Regions from separate parts of the Paenarthrobacter sp. FR1 genome, predicted to be linked through region 2. Evidence: riboswitches for the same ligand, from Rfam matches in the RefSeq annotation. Region 2 holds a riboswitch; each other region holds the start of a gene.
What was found. Region 2 has a riboswitch for glycine ahead of gcvP (aminomethyl-transferring glycine dehydrogenase). Riboswitches for the same ligand answer to the same signal wherever they lie in the genome.

Region 1: another riboswitch for glycine. It lies ahead of cycA (D-serine/D-alanine/glycine transporter); the one in region 2 lies ahead of gcvP (aminomethyl-transferring glycine dehydrogenase).
Region 3: another riboswitch for glycine. It lies ahead of gcvP (aminomethyl-transferring glycine dehydrogenase); the one in region 2 lies ahead of gcvP (aminomethyl-transferring glycine dehydrogenase).

What each region holds. Positions count from the first base shown of each region.
Region 1 covers NZ_JBPFSF010000014.1:52,970-58,519, forward strand. Annotated here, with positions in the region: gene ACR30Z_RS20825 (ExeM/NucH family extracellular endonuclease) at 1-1,075, shown strand, start outside; gene cycA (D-serine/D-alanine/glycine transporter) at 1,158-2,618, opposite strand; glycine riboswitch at 2,763-2,862, opposite strand; gene ACR30Z_RS20835 (FAD/NAD(P)-binding protein) at 2,937-4,886, opposite strand; gene ACR30Z_RS20840 (prolyl oligopeptidase family serine peptidase) at 4,947-5,550, shown strand, end outside.
Region 2 covers NZ_JBPFSF010000005.1:372,588-378,137, reverse strand. Annotated here, with positions in the region: gene gcvP (aminomethyl-transferring glycine dehydrogenase) at 1-2,419, opposite strand, end outside; glycine riboswitch at 2,569-2,667, opposite strand; gene ACR30Z_RS12820 (PucR family transcriptional regulator) at 2,742-4,232, opposite strand; gene ACR30Z_RS12815 (MFS transporter) at 4,398-5,550, shown strand, end outside.
Region 3 covers NZ_JBPFSF010000015.1:3,335-8,884, forward strand. Annotated here, with positions in the region: gene gcvP (aminomethyl-transferring glycine dehydrogenase) at 1-1,832, opposite strand, end outside; glycine riboswitch at 1,995-2,092, opposite strand; gene ACR30Z_RS21180 (TetR/AcrR family transcriptional regulator) at 2,185-2,724, opposite strand; gene ACR30Z_RS21185 (MFS transporter) at 2,799-4,349, shown strand; gene ACR30Z_RS21190 (sigma-70 family RNA polymerase sigma factor) at 4,420-5,235, opposite strand; gene ACR30Z_RS21195 (hypothetical protein) at 5,519-5,550, shown strand, end outside.

The sequences.
Region 1 (5,550 bases), on a different contig from region 2:
CCAGGCAGCGGAGATCGGCAACCAGCCGGTCGGTGCGGTGACCGCTGATATCACCACGGCCTTCACCCCGGACCCGGCGGGCGGCGCCCCCAAGCGGGATGATCGCGCGAGCGAGTCCACGCTGGGCAACCTCGTGGCGGACTCCCTGGTGGACACGCTTAAGGCTCCCGAACTGGGTGCGGCGGAGATCGGCGTCGTGAACCCGGGCGGACTGCGTAACGAGCTTTACTACGCACCGGACGGGACCATCACGTACGCCGAGGCCAACGCGGTCCTGCCGTTCGTGAACAACCTGTGGACCACGTCGCTCACGGGCGCGCAGTTCAAGACCCTTTTGGAGCAGCAGTGGCAGACCAACGCTGACGGGACCATTCCCAGCCGCCCCTACCAGCAGTTGGGGGTGTCCAAGAACGTCAACTACACCTACGATGCTGCCCGCCCCGCAGGAGACCGAATCACCGGTATTTGGGTGAACGGCGCCGTGATCGATCCCGCCAAGCAGTACAGGATCGGAACCTTCAGCTTCCTGGCCACCGGTGGTGACAACTTCCGGGTCTTCAAGGAAGGCGCCAACACGAAGGACACCGGCTTGGTGGATCGCGATGCGTGGATCAAGTACCTGAGGGAACATAACCCGGTGTCACCGGACTTCGCGCGCCGCTCCGTTGCTGTAGCCAACTCCACTGCTGCCGAGGTCAAGGCCGGAGAGTCCATCACGCTGGCCGTGTCCAAGCTCAACCTGACATCGATCGGCAGCCCGGCCAACGCGTCGCTCAACGCCGTCTTCGTGGACGGCCAGGGCGCGGCCGTTGCGCTGGGCTCCGTCCCGGTCACAGCTGGTGCGGCCACGGTGAACCTCAAGGTCCCCGCGGCGGCAGCCGCCGGCACCGGCACCCTGGTGCTGACCGCCGTCGAGAGTGGAACCGTGGTGAAGACTCTGGTGAAGGTGGCCACGAGCGGTCCGAACCCGCCGCAGTGCACCCCGCCAGTCAAGCCGTCCAAGTGGTACGACATTGTGGGCTGGCTGCGGTACGCCTTCGCATGGTTGGAGTACCAAAAGTGCCTGAGGGGCTGACCATTCCCGGCTAAGGCCACATAAGCAGGGCCCTTCACGCAGCCAGCGTGAAGGGCCCTGCTTCTTGTTGTTCAGGCGTGCATTACTTGGTTGCGGGCTCCGGTTCCTGGACGCGCTCTGCGTCCCGCTGCAGCTCCGCTTGGAACGCCGCGTAGCGTGCCAGGTGGGCGGGGCGGCGGCGCAGGATGAACCAGGCAACTCCAAGAATGAGGAACCACACAGGCGTGGCCAGGAGCGCTGCGAGGGTGTCCGGCTGGGTAGTCAAGGCCCAGAGCACGAAAGCGAAGAACGCGAACACCACCCACACCATCACCACGCCACCGGGCATCTTGAACGCCGAGGATTGGTGCAGGTGCGGACGACGTTTCCGGAATGCAAGGTAGCTGGCCAGGATGATCGACCATACGAAGACGAAGCACACTGCGGACACGGTGGTCACCATGTCGAACGCCTTGCCGATGTCCGAACCGGCGTACATGAGGACGACGCCGGACAGCAGCAGGACGCAGGACAGGAACAGGGCGTTGCGGGGTACTTTGCGTCCGGAGAGGGCGCCGAACACCTTGGGCGCGTCGCCCTCCTGGGCGAGGCCGAACACCATGCGGGACGTGGAGTAAATGCCGGAGTTGGCCGAGGACATGGCCGATGTGAGCACCACCAGGTTCACCACGGTGGCCGCTGCCCCAAGACCGGCGAGCGAGAACATGGCGATGAACGGGCTGTGCCCGGCGGCGAACTGGGTCCACGGAGTGACGGACATCAGGATAATGAGGGCACCTACGTAGAACAGCAGCACCCGGATGGGAATCGAGTTGATGGCCTTGGGAAGGTTCTTCTCCGGGTCCTTGGCCTCAGCGGCGGTGGTGCCCACCAGTTCGATGCCCACGAACGCGAACACTGCGATCTGGAAGCCTGCCACGAAGCCCATGAACTCGTTGGGGAAGAAGCCGCCATGGCTCCACAGGTTGGTGAAGCTGGCCGGTCCGGCATCGGACTGGAAGCCGCTGAAGATCATGAACAGGCCAACAATGATGAGGGCCGCGATGGCCACGATCTTGATGAGCGCGAACCAGAACTCCGTCTCACCGAAAGCCTTCACGGTGGCCAGGTTGAGGAGAAGGAGGATGCCGATGGTGATCAGGCCCGGCACCCAGAGCGGCAGGGATGGCCAAAGTTCCTGGGAGTACCCGGCAATCGCGATCACGTCCGCGATGCCCGTAATGACCCAGCAGAACCAGTACGTCCAGCCGGTGAAGAAGCCGGCCCACGGCCCCAGCAGGTCGGCGGCGAAGTCGCTGAAGGACTTGTAGTTCAGGTTGCTCAGCAGCAGCTCGCCCATGGCACGCATGACGAAGAAGAGCATGAAGCCGATGATCATGTACACGAAAATGACGGACGGACCAGCCGCTGAAATGGTCTTGCCGGACCCCATGAAGAGGCCGGTACCAATAGCTCCGCCGATGGCGATGAGCTGGATGTGGCGGTTGCTGAGCTGACGCTCAAGGTGGGGTGAATCGCTGGAAGGTGGGCGCTGAATCGTCAAAGGAACTCCATCGTTCAGGCGGCACGGGGTGCCACGTTGATTCGGGTTCCTCCCCGCTCTGTACGTGGACCTGAGAGTTTCCGCAGGCGTTGGCCTGCTTGCACCTTCGGTGAGCCCGGTAGCCGGACTGCTTTCCAGAGTTGCCTCGCCGCGGCGGTACATGGGCCTGAGAGATTCCTGGGGAGGGTTTGCTCCTACGGCGCCTGACGGGATGTACCGGGCAGGACTCTCCCGCCGCAGATCAAAAGCGCGCACACCCTAGTGGGTGATGCAGCTCACACAGTAACGAAGGCTGGAGGCAGTCGCAACCCCGCGTCGCTAGCGGCCCAGAATGCTACGGGCGATCTCATCGGCATCGCGCAGCGTCCGCTGTCCGCTGGCGTACGCCGGTCCGGTGAGCGGGCGCGCCTCCGCAGCGATGGCGGTCCCCCACTGGGACGCAGACAACTGGAGGCCCAGGACGTACAAGTTCTTGGTGATGGATCCGTTCGCCGCCAATGGCCGATAAGGGTGGGGCTCCACATCCAGGCCCGTGGTCTGCATGGGTGTGCCCTCCACCCCCATCATGATCTTGGTACGCACCAGTCCGTCGGCCATGAGCTGTTCCAGCAGCGGCGAGAGGTTGATGCCCACCCTGTTGGCAGGCGACATTGCCTCCACGAGCGTCCGTGCTTCCACGGGCGCATCATGGACCCACGGCGACACCGCCCGGAACACTTTCGCGCCCCGGTCCACGCTGAACTTGGGGTCTGGTCCCACAAAACTCACGACGCCGGCACGCGCCAAGGCGGCCAACTGCTCCGACCGAAGTGCAGGCGCTCCGCTGGCCAGCCCCTCGACGAACGACTCGAACCAGCCGCGCAAACCCGCCAGCCATGATTCGTCCGTAATTCCACCGTCAGCCACCACGGATTTAAGGATTGCCCGTCCGGTGTGGAGGGCACCGATGGCCATCTTCACGGGGTCGGCCTCACCCAATGCCGATCGCCGCGCATCATCGTCCAGGTAAGCAGTGATGGCCACATCCAACTCTCGTCTGGAGGCGAATGTCCGGCCGGCGAGCGGTGCTGCCAAACCCCGGAGATTCAGTCGGCGGGAGGCAACAACGTGCTTTTCCACGAGGTCCCCCACATCGCTTTCCCACTTGGCAGTGGTGTGCGCATGGGGTTGGAGCGCGTCCTCAAGGTCTGCGAGGAACTGTTCCGGATCCTTGATTGCCGTGGGCTGGGATCGGGCCAATGTTGTGTAATAGGCCCAGAGCGCATCGCGGTGCAGCAAGGGCCACAGGTCGTGATCGAAGCCGGGCTGGATTCCCGCCGCCCGGAACCGGTCAACGGCATCTTCCGTCAGGTACCGCATGGTGATGCTGCTGGGATAGTAGCCTGCCAGCCCCGCTTTGGCCCGATACGGCGTTCCCCGGCGGGAGGCAGCGATGATCTTCGGCTCCCGGCCCGAGGCCCGGTACTCAAGCACACCGGCGCCGGGTGAACCGGCCTCGACGAACTTGCCGCCACGGCCCTCCGTCAACTGGCCCATGACGTCGAAGAAGTTCAAGCCCATGCCGCGGACCAGCACCGGCTCATTGTCCGGCACTGCCTGCCAGTCAACATCGGCCGGCGGAGCCGGCGGGAAGTAGAGCAGGCCCTGTTCGTCGGCCGCGCTCTTGAAGGACCGCTGCTCGGGATTCAGTCGGGACTCGATGTGGCCCAACGCGAGGACCACGGAGCCGACGGTGAGCCTGGCACCGTTGGCAAGTTCGACGTCGAACCCGTCTTCCTTTTCACGTTTCACGGGATGCGCAGCAACGGCGAGCGTCTTATGGAAGGTGACCTCGACGCCGTCGGGCAGCCGTTCCAGCAGCCCCTCCAACGTTTGGCGAAGATACCGCCCATACAGGGCACGGCTGGGGAAATCGTGTGACTCGAGGGTGGCAAGCTCCGCCTTTTCGGCGTCGTTGAGTCCCTCGCCATCACGACGCCGGGCCTCACGCCATTGGTCGAACGAACCGCCCGCGAGGGGTGGCGCAAGCTTCGGATCCTCAGGAATGAGGGTGGGATAGAACGATTGGGTATTCATCAGGAACAGCCGCGACTGCTCCGGTTGCCATACGTGGCCTGAACCAGCCGGGTAGGGATCTACGACATCAATGTGCAGCGTGGCGCCTTCAACGCTCTCCGCAGCCCAGTTCGCGAGCAACCGCTCGAGGACGCTGGTGCCCCGAGGGCCAGCCCCCAGCAGGGCAACACGGTTGATTTGCGATTTAGCCACGCTCAAGCCTAACTTCTGCGTGACTTGCTTACCGTGGAACAGTGTTGCTTGGATGGGGCGATGACCACCACAGAAGCTGATCAGTCGCCACTTCCCGAGAATGACACCGCGCCGGCCTCCGGCCCGCGCCACGCAGCGGATGTTGCGCCTGAGCCCACGGATGAGAACGTATGGCTTGAAGACATCCACGGCGAAGAACAGCTGGCGTGGGTCCGCGAGCAAAACGCGCGCACCGAAGACCTGCTGGAAGACGCCGAGTACCAGGCCGTCGAGGCCGGCATCCTGGAGGTCCTCGACTCCACGGACCGCATCGCCATGGTCAACAAGCGCGGTGACTTCTACTACAACTTCTGGAAGGACCAGGAACACCCCAAGGGACTCTGGCGCCGCACCACGTGGGAGAGTTACCTCACCGAGGATCCCGAATGGGACGTGCTGCTGGACATTGATGCCCTTGCCGCTGCTGAAGGCGTTGAGTGGGTGTTCCACGGTGCCGGTTTCCTCCGCCCTTCGGACGGCGAGGAGTACCGCCTTGCCATGGTTTCGCTGTCCCCCGACGGGGGCGACGCCGACCGCCACCGCGAGTTCGACGTCGAAACCCGCACCTTTGTGGAGGGCGGCTTCGACCTCCCAACTGCCAAGGGCAACGTCAGCTGGCTTGACG
Region 2 (5,550 bases):
GGAGGTCCAGGATGCACTCGTGGGCAACAAGCCCGCCTTCGCCCGTGTACAGGATGGGGAAGTGCTCATCCAGCCGGGAAGCCACGTAGTTGGCGGCCAGCAGCGCGGACTTGGTTGCCTCGGTGAGCCCCTGGCCGCCCATGAGCTTCACGTACGCCCAGGAGATCGGAAGAACCCCGGCGGAACCGTAGCGGGAGGCCGAAATCGCGACGCCGCCTTCGGCAGATTCACTGTTCGCGTCACCGGGCATGAACGGGGCCAGGTGTGCCTTGGCTGCAACCGGACCAACGCCCGGACCGCCACCGCCGTGCGGGATGCAGAAAGTCTTGTGCAGGTTCAAGTGCGAGACATCGCCGCCGAACTTGCCCGGCTGGGCCAAGCCCACCAGCGCATTGAGGTTGGCGCCATCAACGTACACCTGGCCACCGGCTGCGTGGACCGCATCGCAGACTTCGCGGACGTCGGCGTCGTACACACCGTGCGTGGACGGGTAGGTGATCATGATGCAGGACAGGACGTCCTTGTTGGCCTCAATTTTGGCCTTCAGGTCATCGTGGTCGATCGTGCCATCGGACGCCGTCGCCACTACGACGACCTTCATGCCGGCCAACACGGCCGAGGCTGCGTTGGTGCCGTGAGCCGAGGCAGGGATGAGGCAGACGTTGCGCTGGTCATCGCCGTTGGACAGGTGGTAGCCGCGGATGGCCAGCAGGCCTGCGAGCTCACCCTGCGAACCGGCGTTCGGCTGGATGGACACCTGGTCGTAGCCGGTGATCTCAGTGAGGTCGGCTTCCAGGTCTTCGATCAGTTCGCGCCAACCCGCCGTCTGGTGGTCCGGAGCGAACGGGTGGATCGAGGCGAACTCCGGCCAGGAAATGGCTTCCATCTCCGCGGTGGCGTTCAGCTTCATGGTGCAGGAACCCAAGGGGATCATGGTGCGGTCCAGAGCGAGGTCCCGGTCGGACAGCTTGCGGATATAGCGCAACAGCTGCGTCTCGGAACGGTGCGTGTTGAACACCGGGTGCTGCAGGAAATCAGAGGTGCGGACTACGTCTGCGGGCAGCTCGAACCCGGAGGCGTCCCCCACCGGGCCGGCACCAAAGGCGACGGCCACCGAGGACAGGACCTCCGGCGTCGTGGTTTCATCAACCGAAACCCCCACGGTGTCGGCGTCGATGATCCGCAGGTTGATGCCGCGGGCTTCGGCGGCGGCGATGACCTTGTCTGCTTTGCCGGGGACGCGGACGGTGAGGGTGCCGAAGAAGGAATCTGAGACGAGCTCGCGACCAGCCTTCTGCAGCGCAGTGGCAAGGGTGCGGGCGTGGCCGTGGACGGTTTCGGCGATCGCCTTCAGGCCTTCAGGGCCGTGGTAGACCGCGTACATCGAAGCCACGATGGCGAGCAAGGCCTGGGCCGTGCAGATATTGGACGTGGCCTTTTCACGGCGGATGTGCTGCTCGCGGGTCTGCAGCGCGAGGCGGTAGGCGGGGACGCCGGCGTTGTCCTTGGAGACTCCGACGATGCGGCCCGGGAGCGTCCGCTCCATGCCTTCACGGACGGCCATGTAGGCCGCGTGCGGACCACCGAAGAACAGCGGAACACCGAAGCGCTGCGCAGTTCCGACGGCGATGTCTGCACCTTGTTCGCCCGGGGGCGTGATGAGGGTGAGCGCCAGCAAATCGGCGGCCACGGTGACCAGTGCGCCGCGTTCCTTCGCGTCGGAAATGACGCCGGAGTGGTCGAAAACCCGACCCGAAGCACCGGGCTGCTGGAGGACGACTCCGTTGATGTCGCCGTCGGGCAGACCGGCGGAGAGGTCCGCGACCTCCACCTCGAAGCCCAGCGCCTCAGCGCGGCCCTTCACGATGGCGATGGTCTGCGGAAGGAGGTCGGCGTCCAGGACAGTCTTGCCATCCTTGGCCGTCTTGTTCTTGTTGGCCCGGCGCATCAACAGCACGGCCTCGGCCACGGCGGTGGCTTCATCCAGCAGGGAAGCGTTGGCAACGGGCAGTCCCGTGAGGTCCTGCACCATGGTCTGGAAGTTCAGGAGCGCTTCAAGGCGACCTTGGGAAATTTCAGGCTGGTACGGCGTGTAGGCGGTGTACCAGGCCGGAGCTTCGAGGATATTGCGGCGGATGACCGGGGGCGTGACGGTGTCGTAGTAGCCCTGGCCGATCATCTGAACCGCGGTCTTGTTTTTGGAAGCAAGCTTGCGCAACTCGGCGAGGACCTGCACCTCGGTGAGGGCGTCCTGCAGCTTCAGGGCGGTGTCCTGGCGGATGGAATCGGGGACGGCGACGTCTACCAGGCCGTCGACAGAGTCGTAGCCGATGGCCTTGAGCATGGTGTCAACGTCGGCCTGGCGGCGGGCGCCGATGTGCCGGTCCGCGAAGGCGGTGGGGGTTGATTGAACAGTCAAGAGGAACTCCATGATTCAGGCGCCCAATGAGCGCCACGATGATGTGGGGTTCCTCCCCGCTCTGTATTGGACCTGAGAGATTCCGCAGGGATGGTTGCCTGCTTGCACCGTCGGTGAGCCCGGTTGCCCGGACTGCTTTCCAGAGTTGCCTAACCGCGGCGGTACATGGGCCTGAGAGATTCCTGGGGAGGATTTGCTCCTACGGCGCCTGACTGGATGTACCGGCAGGACTCTCCCGCCGCAGATCAAAAGCGTTGCATCACGTCAGTGACACGCTTCACACCATAGCGTGGGGTTTCGCAAAAGTGCAAGCAAGCGGCCCCTACCCGTGCATGGCCTCGTGGATCTGCAGCGCGAACCAGAGTTGCGCCACCGTGGAGGTTTCGCCCATGTCCAGGCCTGTCAGCTCACCAATTTTTCGGATCCGGTAGATGATGGTTTGCCGGTGCGCGAACAGCGCTGAAGCTGTCTTCTGCCACGATCGCTGCGAGTCCAAATACGTCCTCAAAGTGACAATGAGATCGCCATCCTGCCTCTGTTCATAATCGAAAATCGGCCCCAGCAACCGCCGGACCAGAGCCGTTCCTTCCTCGAAACCCGTCAAGCCCAACCATGAGGGCCCCTCCGCATACCGGGCGACGTCCAGCTTGTTCGCGCGGGCCGAACCGAGGGCCCAGAGGGATTCCTGCAGGGCACGCTGGATGTTGGCCACCGCAGCGGGGGCACTGATGCCCAGGGTGGCACTCCCGCCACAGTGGGCCAGGACGTCGTCGTCAACGTCGGCCGGGACCACCACGTGCAGCCGGGTATTCCGCATCAAGGTGACAGAGGCAACCCCGTGCCGCCACAGCTCGATATGCACCCCGGCCAGCCTGTCGCCGTCGTCCGCTTGAATCGAGGCGACCAGAAACCCAGCTGCCGGGACCCCGAAGGCCGCCAACCTGCTTTCCATCTCAGCCGCTCCCAGACGGCCGTCGAAGGCCTGAAGCAAGAACTCGCCCGCGGCCCGGTGCCGGCCTTCCAGCGACAGGACGATGCGCGAGAGCTGCAGTCCCAGCACGGTTGCGGCGTGCAGAAGTACGACGGCGTCCGGGTGCGGTTCGCTGTTGGGCAGCACCACCAAGAGCGCATTGGCATGGGTGGGAATGTCCATGGTCAGCACATGCCTGCCCCGGATTCGGTGCCACTGGAAGTTCTTCCCGGCAGGGGTCACCTGCCCCGACGACGGCGCCCAGGCATCAGCGAGGAACTCCGGGAGTGCCTTCCCATCGGGGTGCCAGGGATGGAGGCAGCGGCGATCCACGACGAACAGGTCCGCGTCCAACTCGGTCGCCAGCCGCTGAACGAGGCTCTGCCAATGGTCCTCGGAGGCACCTGCGGTGCGGAGCAGATCATAGACGCGCGCCGTCTGCCGGAGCCGACGCGACTCTTCGAGCAGCGAGGACTCCGCAACCGACCTGGCGATGGCGATGAACGGCAAGGGATACGGAATATTGACCAGGGGCAAGGGGAGCCGATCGCACGCCGCCAGGAATTCCGCGGTCAGGGTCGGCGCGTGCATCTTCTCTCCGATGGCCAGGGCGCTGGCACCGCTGTCCATCAGGGCCTCCGCGAGCGCCACTTGCCCGTCTGCGTCGGCGGGAATCGAGAGACCATTGGTCATCATGAGTTCGCCGCCCGTGACCCACTCCCAGAGCCGGGGCAGGTCCGAGGTGTGAGCCCAGGTGATGCGGTTATCCATTCCTGCCGAGCCGGCCAGGATTGTCAGGCCCAGCTGCGGTTCGGCGACGAGTTCAGCGACGGTGATTGCCATTGCTACGGCTACCCTTCTCATGCATTTGGCAGTTTTTAGACACTTGTCTAAGCACCCCCGCCATTTGTAGTCAATGTACTTCTATCCTCCGTGACCTGCATCACCAAGACTTCAATTACATACTTCCCCTGCTCAACGATGAGCACTCACGAGAGAGGGTTTGCAATGAGCGCAACCAGCAACCTCATTGATGACGCCCCACTAACCACGTTCCACAAGAAGCTGACATTCTTCGCTTCCGGCGGGCCCTTCATAGACGGCTACGCCTTGTCGATCATTGGTATCGCACTGATCACCATGATTCCCGGCCTGGACATGACGCCTGCAGAGATCGGCTTGGTAGGTGCGGCAAGCCTTGTCGGCATTTTCTTCGGGGGCGGCGTCTTCGGTTGGCTCACCGACAAGATCGGCCGACACAAGATGTACATTGCCGACCTGATCGCCTTGGCACTGTTCTCCGTGCTGAACGGCTTCGCCACCGAGATTTGGCAAGTAGTCCTCTGTCGGTTCTTCCTGGGGATGGCCATTGGCGCCGACTACCCCATCGCCACGTCCCTCTTGGCAGAGTTCCTGCCCAAAAAGCACCGCGGGCGCCTTCTCGGAGCGACGTTTGTTGTCTGGGCGGTCGGCGCGGCCGTCGCGTACGCCGTCGGATATCTGCTCCGCGACACGGGACCCGATGCCTGGCGCTGGATGGTCGCCAGCCCCGCGATCTTCGCCGTTATTACGTTGCTCTTCCGGTTGGGGACTCCCGAGTCCCCACGTTGGCTGCTCTCGCGCGGACGGCGCGAGGAGGCCGAAGCTGTCATCAAGAAGGTCTACGGACAGCAGTATGGGCTGGCTGATATCGCTTCCGACAGCGAGGGACCGGCGAAGCAGGGCAGGTTCCTGGATATCTTCCGGGGCCAATACTGGAAACGCACGCTGTTCGTCTCCATCTTCTGGACTGCGCAGGTCATCCCCCTGTTCGCCGTGTACACCTTTGCTCCGGACCTCCTGCACTCAATGGGTTTGACCGGCGATGCCAACCTCTACGGAGGATCGTTCCTGATTTCCATGTTGTTCGTGGTGGGTGGCATTCCCGGGCTCTGGCTCGTTGAAAAGATCGGGCGACGCAAGTTGCTTCTTTCGAGCTTCGGGGTCATCGTGGTGGCCCTGGCCATCCCGGCTTTCATTCCCGACGTCCAAGCCGCGCCTCTCTTCATCGCCCTGGCTATCTTCGCTCTGGCCTCTGGCGCCTCCAGTTTCCTCGAAGTTGTCTACCCCAACGAGCTCTTCCCCACAGAGGTTCGCGCAACGGCAGTGGGCTTCGGCACCG
Region 3 (5,550 bases), on a different contig from region 2:
ACCACGACCTTCATCCCGGCCAGCACAGCCGAGGCTGCGTTGGTGCCGTGCGCGGAGGCGGGGATGAGGCAGACGTTGCGCTGGTCGTCGCCGTTGGAGAGGTGGTAGCCGCGGATGGCCAGCAGGCCCGCGAGCTCGCCCTGGGAACCGGCGTTGGGCTGGATGGAGACTTGGTCGTAGCCCGTGATTTCGGTCAGCTGGGCTTCGAGGTCGCTGATGAGCTCACGCCAGCCCTCGGTCTGGGAATCCGGAGCGAACGGGTGGATGGAGGCGAACTCCGGCCAGGAAATGGCTTCCATCTCGGCAGTGGCGTTGAGCTTCATGGTGCAGGAACCGAGCGGGATCATGGTGCGGTCCAGCGCGAGGTCGCGGTCAGAGAGCTTGCGGATGTAGCGCAGGAGCTGGGTTTCGGAGCGGTGGGTGTTGAATACCGGGTGCTGCATGAACTCGCTGGTGCGCTCAACGGAACCTTCGAGTGCAAAGCCCTCAGCGGCTTCGGTGACCGAAGCGCCAAACACGCCCGCGACGTCGGCCACAACCGCCGCCGTCGTCGTCTCGTCTACAGAGATGCCCACCAAATCAGCGTCGACGCCACGCAGGTTGATGCCCTTGGCCTCGGCGGCGGCGACGATCTCTGCTGCCTTGCCCGGGACGCGGACGGTGATGGTGTCGAAGAACGAACCGTGGAGGACCTCGACGCCGGCAGCCTTCAGGGACGCTGCGAGCGTGCGGGCGTGGCTGTGGGCGGTCTCGGCGATCGCTTTCAGGCCTTCGGGGCCGTGGTAGACGGCGTACATCGAAGCGACGATGGCCAGCAGCGCCTGCGCGGTGCAGATGTTGGACGTGGCCTTTTCGCGGCGGATGTGCTGTTCGCGGGTCTGCAACGCCAAGCGGTAGGCGGGGACACCGGCGTCGTCCTTGGAAACGCCCACCAAGCGGCCCGGCATGGAACGCTCGAGGCCCTTCTGGACGGCCATGTAGGCGGCGTGCGGGCCGCCGAAGAACAGCGGAACACCCAGGCGCTGGGCGGAACCCACAGCGATGTCGGCGCCCTGCTCACCAGGAGGGGTGATGAGCGTCAGGGAAAGGAGGTCGGCGGCAACGGTGACCAGGGCACCGCGTTCCTTAGCTTCGGCAATGACGGCGGAGTGGTCGAAGACGCGGCCGGAAACACCGGGCTGCTGGAGGACGACGCCGTTGATGGCACCTTCCGGAAGGCCAGCGGAAAGATCGGCAACCTCAACCTCGAAGCCGAGAGCCTCGGCGCGCCCCTTCACGATGGCGATGGTCTGCGGCAGGCAGTCTGCGTCGAGCACAGTCTTGCCGTCCTGCACGGCCTTGTTCTTGTTGGCGCGGCGCATCATGAGGACGGCTTCGGCCACGGCGGTTGCTTCGTCCAGCAGGGAGGCGTTGGCGATCGGCAGGCCAACGAGGTCCTGCACCATGGTCTGGAAGTTCAGGAGTGCTTCAAGGCGGCCCTGCGAGATTTCGGGCTGGTACGGGGTGTAAGCGGTGTACCAGGCCGGGGATTCAAGGATGTTGCGGCGGATGACCGGCGGGGTGACGGTGTCGTAGTAGCCCTGGCCGATCATCTGGACGGCCGTCTTGTTCTTGGAGGCGAGCTTGCGCAGCTCGGCAAGGACCTCAACTTCGCTCAGCGCGTTCTGCAAGGTGAGGGCGACGTCCTGGCGGATGTCGTTCGGAACGGCGGTGTCGACCAGCGAATCGACGGTGTCGTAGCCGACGGACTTGAGCATGGTCTCAATGTCGGCCTGGCGGCGGGCGCCGATATGCCGATCGACGAAGGTGGTGGAGGCAGAACTAACCGTCACGAAGGAACTCCAATACTTGGGCGGCGTTGGGTACGCCACAGTGGCTCGGGTTCCTCCCCGCTCTGTATTGGACCTGAGAGTTTCCGCGCGTTGTTTGAACAAACACGCTTGCACCGTCGGTGAGCACAACGTCCTGGGACGTCTGCTGCTTTCCAGAGTTGCCTCGCCGCGGCGGTGCGTGGGCCTGAGAGATTCCTGGGGAGGGTTTGCTCCTACGGCGCCTGCATCACGTGCTTGCAGGACTCTCCCGCCGCAGATCAAAGGCATGTTCAGTTGTACGCGGCCCCGATCAGGGCAGGCCACAAGGGTTAATTGTCCTACGCGGCGGGCGCCGCCGCAAATGGATGTCCCGCTACTTCCGCAGGCGGTCCAAGACTCCCAGCAGGATCTCGACGTCGGCCTCCCGCCCGGCGTTGCCGTCTCCCTGACCGCCCTCAAACATTGCGTTGAAATACAGGCCGTCGCCCATGTAACTGACGGCCTTCGCGACTTCCGGGCCAACGTCCTCCGCCAGGACGTCCAGCCACTGTTGCTGGATGCCGGCGAACCTGCGCCTGGTCTCTTCATGGGCTACCTCGGCCAGGCGGGTGGCGGCTACGAAAGCGCGGTCCATGGGAGTACCGGCCCATAGCGAGGAGCGGATGAAGTATGCGGCTGAACCGTCCGGCGCAGCCTTCATCTGTTCGATGTCTTCCTTTGCCAACAGATCCAGGCGCTCCAACAGGGCGCCGATCAGGGCTTCCTTGTTGGGGAAGTGGTAGAGCAGCCCACCCTTGGACACCCCTGCCCGCTTGGCGACGGCGTCAAGCGTGGCGGCGCGCTCCCCTACCTCGATAAGGAGGGCTTCGTAGGCATCCAGGACGGCGTCCCGGGCAACTGGTTTTCGTGGCATGTGTACATCATTCCCTAAAGGCTTGCTGGGGGACCTATTTGAAACTATACCGTCTGGACGGTACAGTAAGAACCATGTTCTCGCCGTCCTCAACCCAAGCACCCCGTTCCGCTCAGCCCACCAAGGGCCCGGCAGCACCGTGGCGCGACTGGACGGCCCTTGCACTCCTGATGTTCCCGGTGCTGCTGGTGGCCGTCGACAACACCGCGCTCACGTTCGCCCTGCCGGAAATTGCCCGCTCCCTGGACGTAGGTGGCGTGCAGCTTCTGTGGATCGTCGACGCTTATCCGCTGGTGCTGGCCGCACTCCTCGTCTCCATGGGCAACCTCGGCGACAGGGTAGGACGACGACGGCTGCTCCTGATCGGCAGCACCGGCTTCGCGGCGGTTTCGGCTGCTACGGCGTTCGCGCCTTCCGCTGAATGGCTCATAGCCGGCCGCGCCGCCCTTGGCGTCTTCGGCGCAATGCTGATGCCGTCCACGTTGTCCCTGATCCGGAACATCTTCACCGATCCCAACCGGCGCCGGCTCGCGATCGCAGTCTGGGCTGCCGGCTTCTCCGGAGGCGCTGCCTTGGGCCCGATCTTCGGCGGTTGGCTGGTGGAACACTTCTGGTGGGGCGCCGTCTTCCTGGTGGCAACCTTCCTCCTGCTGCCGCTCCTCGCCTTTGGCCGGGTCCTGATTCCGGAGTCCAAGGACGCCAACCCGGGCCGCGTGGATGTGCCGAGCATTGCCCTGTCGGTGTTCACCATGGCGCCGTTCGTCTACGGCATCAAGGAATTCGCCGTCCACGGATTCGGGGCATCCGCCGCAGCCTTCATGCTCTTCGGATTGGTGATGGGTGTCCTCTTCGTCCGTCGGCAGCAGAGGATCGACAACCCCATGCTGGACGTCAGCCTGTTCAAGAACAAGGTCTTCAGCACGGCAATCGTAGCCAACGTGCTGTCCCTGTTCTCCATGACGGGCTTCATCTACTTCTTCGCACAGCACCTGCAACTGGTGGAGGGGCAGTCCCCCATGGAGGCAGGTATCGCCATGATTCCGGCACTCTTGGCAACAGTGATCGCAGGTCTGCTGGTGGTGCCGTTGGTCAAGCGCGTGCGGCCAGGATTCGTCGTGGCCGGCGGACTGACGCTGAGCGCCGTGGGGTACCTGATTGCCGTCGTGGGCGACCACGGCAGCGGCCCGGTCTTCCTGCTGTCAGCCCTGACGGTACTGGCCGTGGGTGTGGGTGCAGCGGAGACCATCTCCAACGACCTCATCCTTGCATCCGTTCCGGCAGCCAAGTCCGGCGCGGCATCGGCCATCTCCGAGACCGGCTACGAGCTGGGTTCACTGCTGGGAACGGCCGTGCTGGGCTCCATCCTCACCGCGTCCTACCAGCACAACCTCATCATTCCGGACGGCGTCTCCACCGAAGCCGCAGGGAAGTCCGGGGAAACACTGGCAGGCGCTGTTGATGCAGCCTCCGCGCTCCCGGCTCCTTTGTCGGAAGCACTCACCGCCGCCGCCCGGGTCGCTTTCGAATCCGGCGTCCACATCACTGCGGCGATTGGGCTGGTCCTGATGGCTGGAGCGGCAGTGCTTGCCGCCGTCGTACTCCGGCGTGTGCCGAAGGCGCAGTAGTACTGGTGCCAAAAACCGAAAGGCCGGGTCGCTCAGCGGCCCGGCCTTCCTTTGCCTGGACGGCGCTGTTCTAGACGGCGCTGTTGAGCGAAGTGCCCAGGCCCAGGCCGCGGGTGATCCCTCCGGTGGTCGCCGTGGCCAGCGCGGAAAGATAATCATTCCGACGCCGCGCGGTGATCCTCGATTCAGGTTCGAAGACCTGATCCGGCGTGTCGGCGTAGTGGGCGGCCAGGCCGTCGCGCATGAGTCGGATTCCCTCGGCCCGCTGCTGCGACACTGCGGCATGGGTGGAACCCAGCTCCTCGGCGAGCTCCTTAACGGACCGCCCAGCCAGGTAGATCTCCTGGATCACGAAGCGCATCTTTTCAGGCAAGGCCTCGACGGCGGCCCGAAGGTACTTGATGCGCTCGTCGGCCAGGACGGAGTGTTCCGGCGATTCAGCAGTCGACGCCACAGTGTCCACCACAACCTCGTCGAGCGAGGTCAGGGTCCGTGCAGCATCGGCCATGGCTGCCTCGACGTAACTGCGCTCGACGCCCAGGGCCGAGGCCATCTCGGCAACGCTCGGTCCCCGTCCCAGCACACCCGTTAAGGTCTCCTGGATAGCCAAAGTTTCCTTGATTCGTTTGCGCGCTGAGCGGGTGGCCCAATCGCCGGCCCGCATTTCGTCCGCGAACGCCCCTACGATCCGCCGGCGGGCAAACGCGCCGAACGGAACACCCAGGTCCGGGTCGAAGGAATCAGCTGACGTAATGAGCGCCACGGAGCCAACAGAAGCAAAATCGTCGCGCGACAAATGCGAGGCGCGCGCGCAGAGGTCAGAGACCAAGTAACCAACGAGCGGAAGGTGCTGCAACACCAGCTCGTTGCGCTGTTCGCGATTCAAAAGTGAGTCCCCCCATGAGACCGGATTATTGAGTTGCAAGGACCTGGGATGCGTAGTTCCGAAAGGACGCTTAGAGACCAATCGCAGCGACGTTATGGGACTTCATTCAGGTATGTGTTCAGTGAACATACCACCTGAAATCGACTCTGCGTGTACGCTCAACTGAAGTAAACATAAACCCTGCCAAATCGTGATTTTGGCGGGCCATAAAACGAATTGGGGAACCGTGGGGGCGGACGAGCTATCGGCAACGCTGTGGCGCGAGCGAAGGCAACTTGATTTCTTGCTTTTCCTGCTCGAAACGCAGCTCCTGCA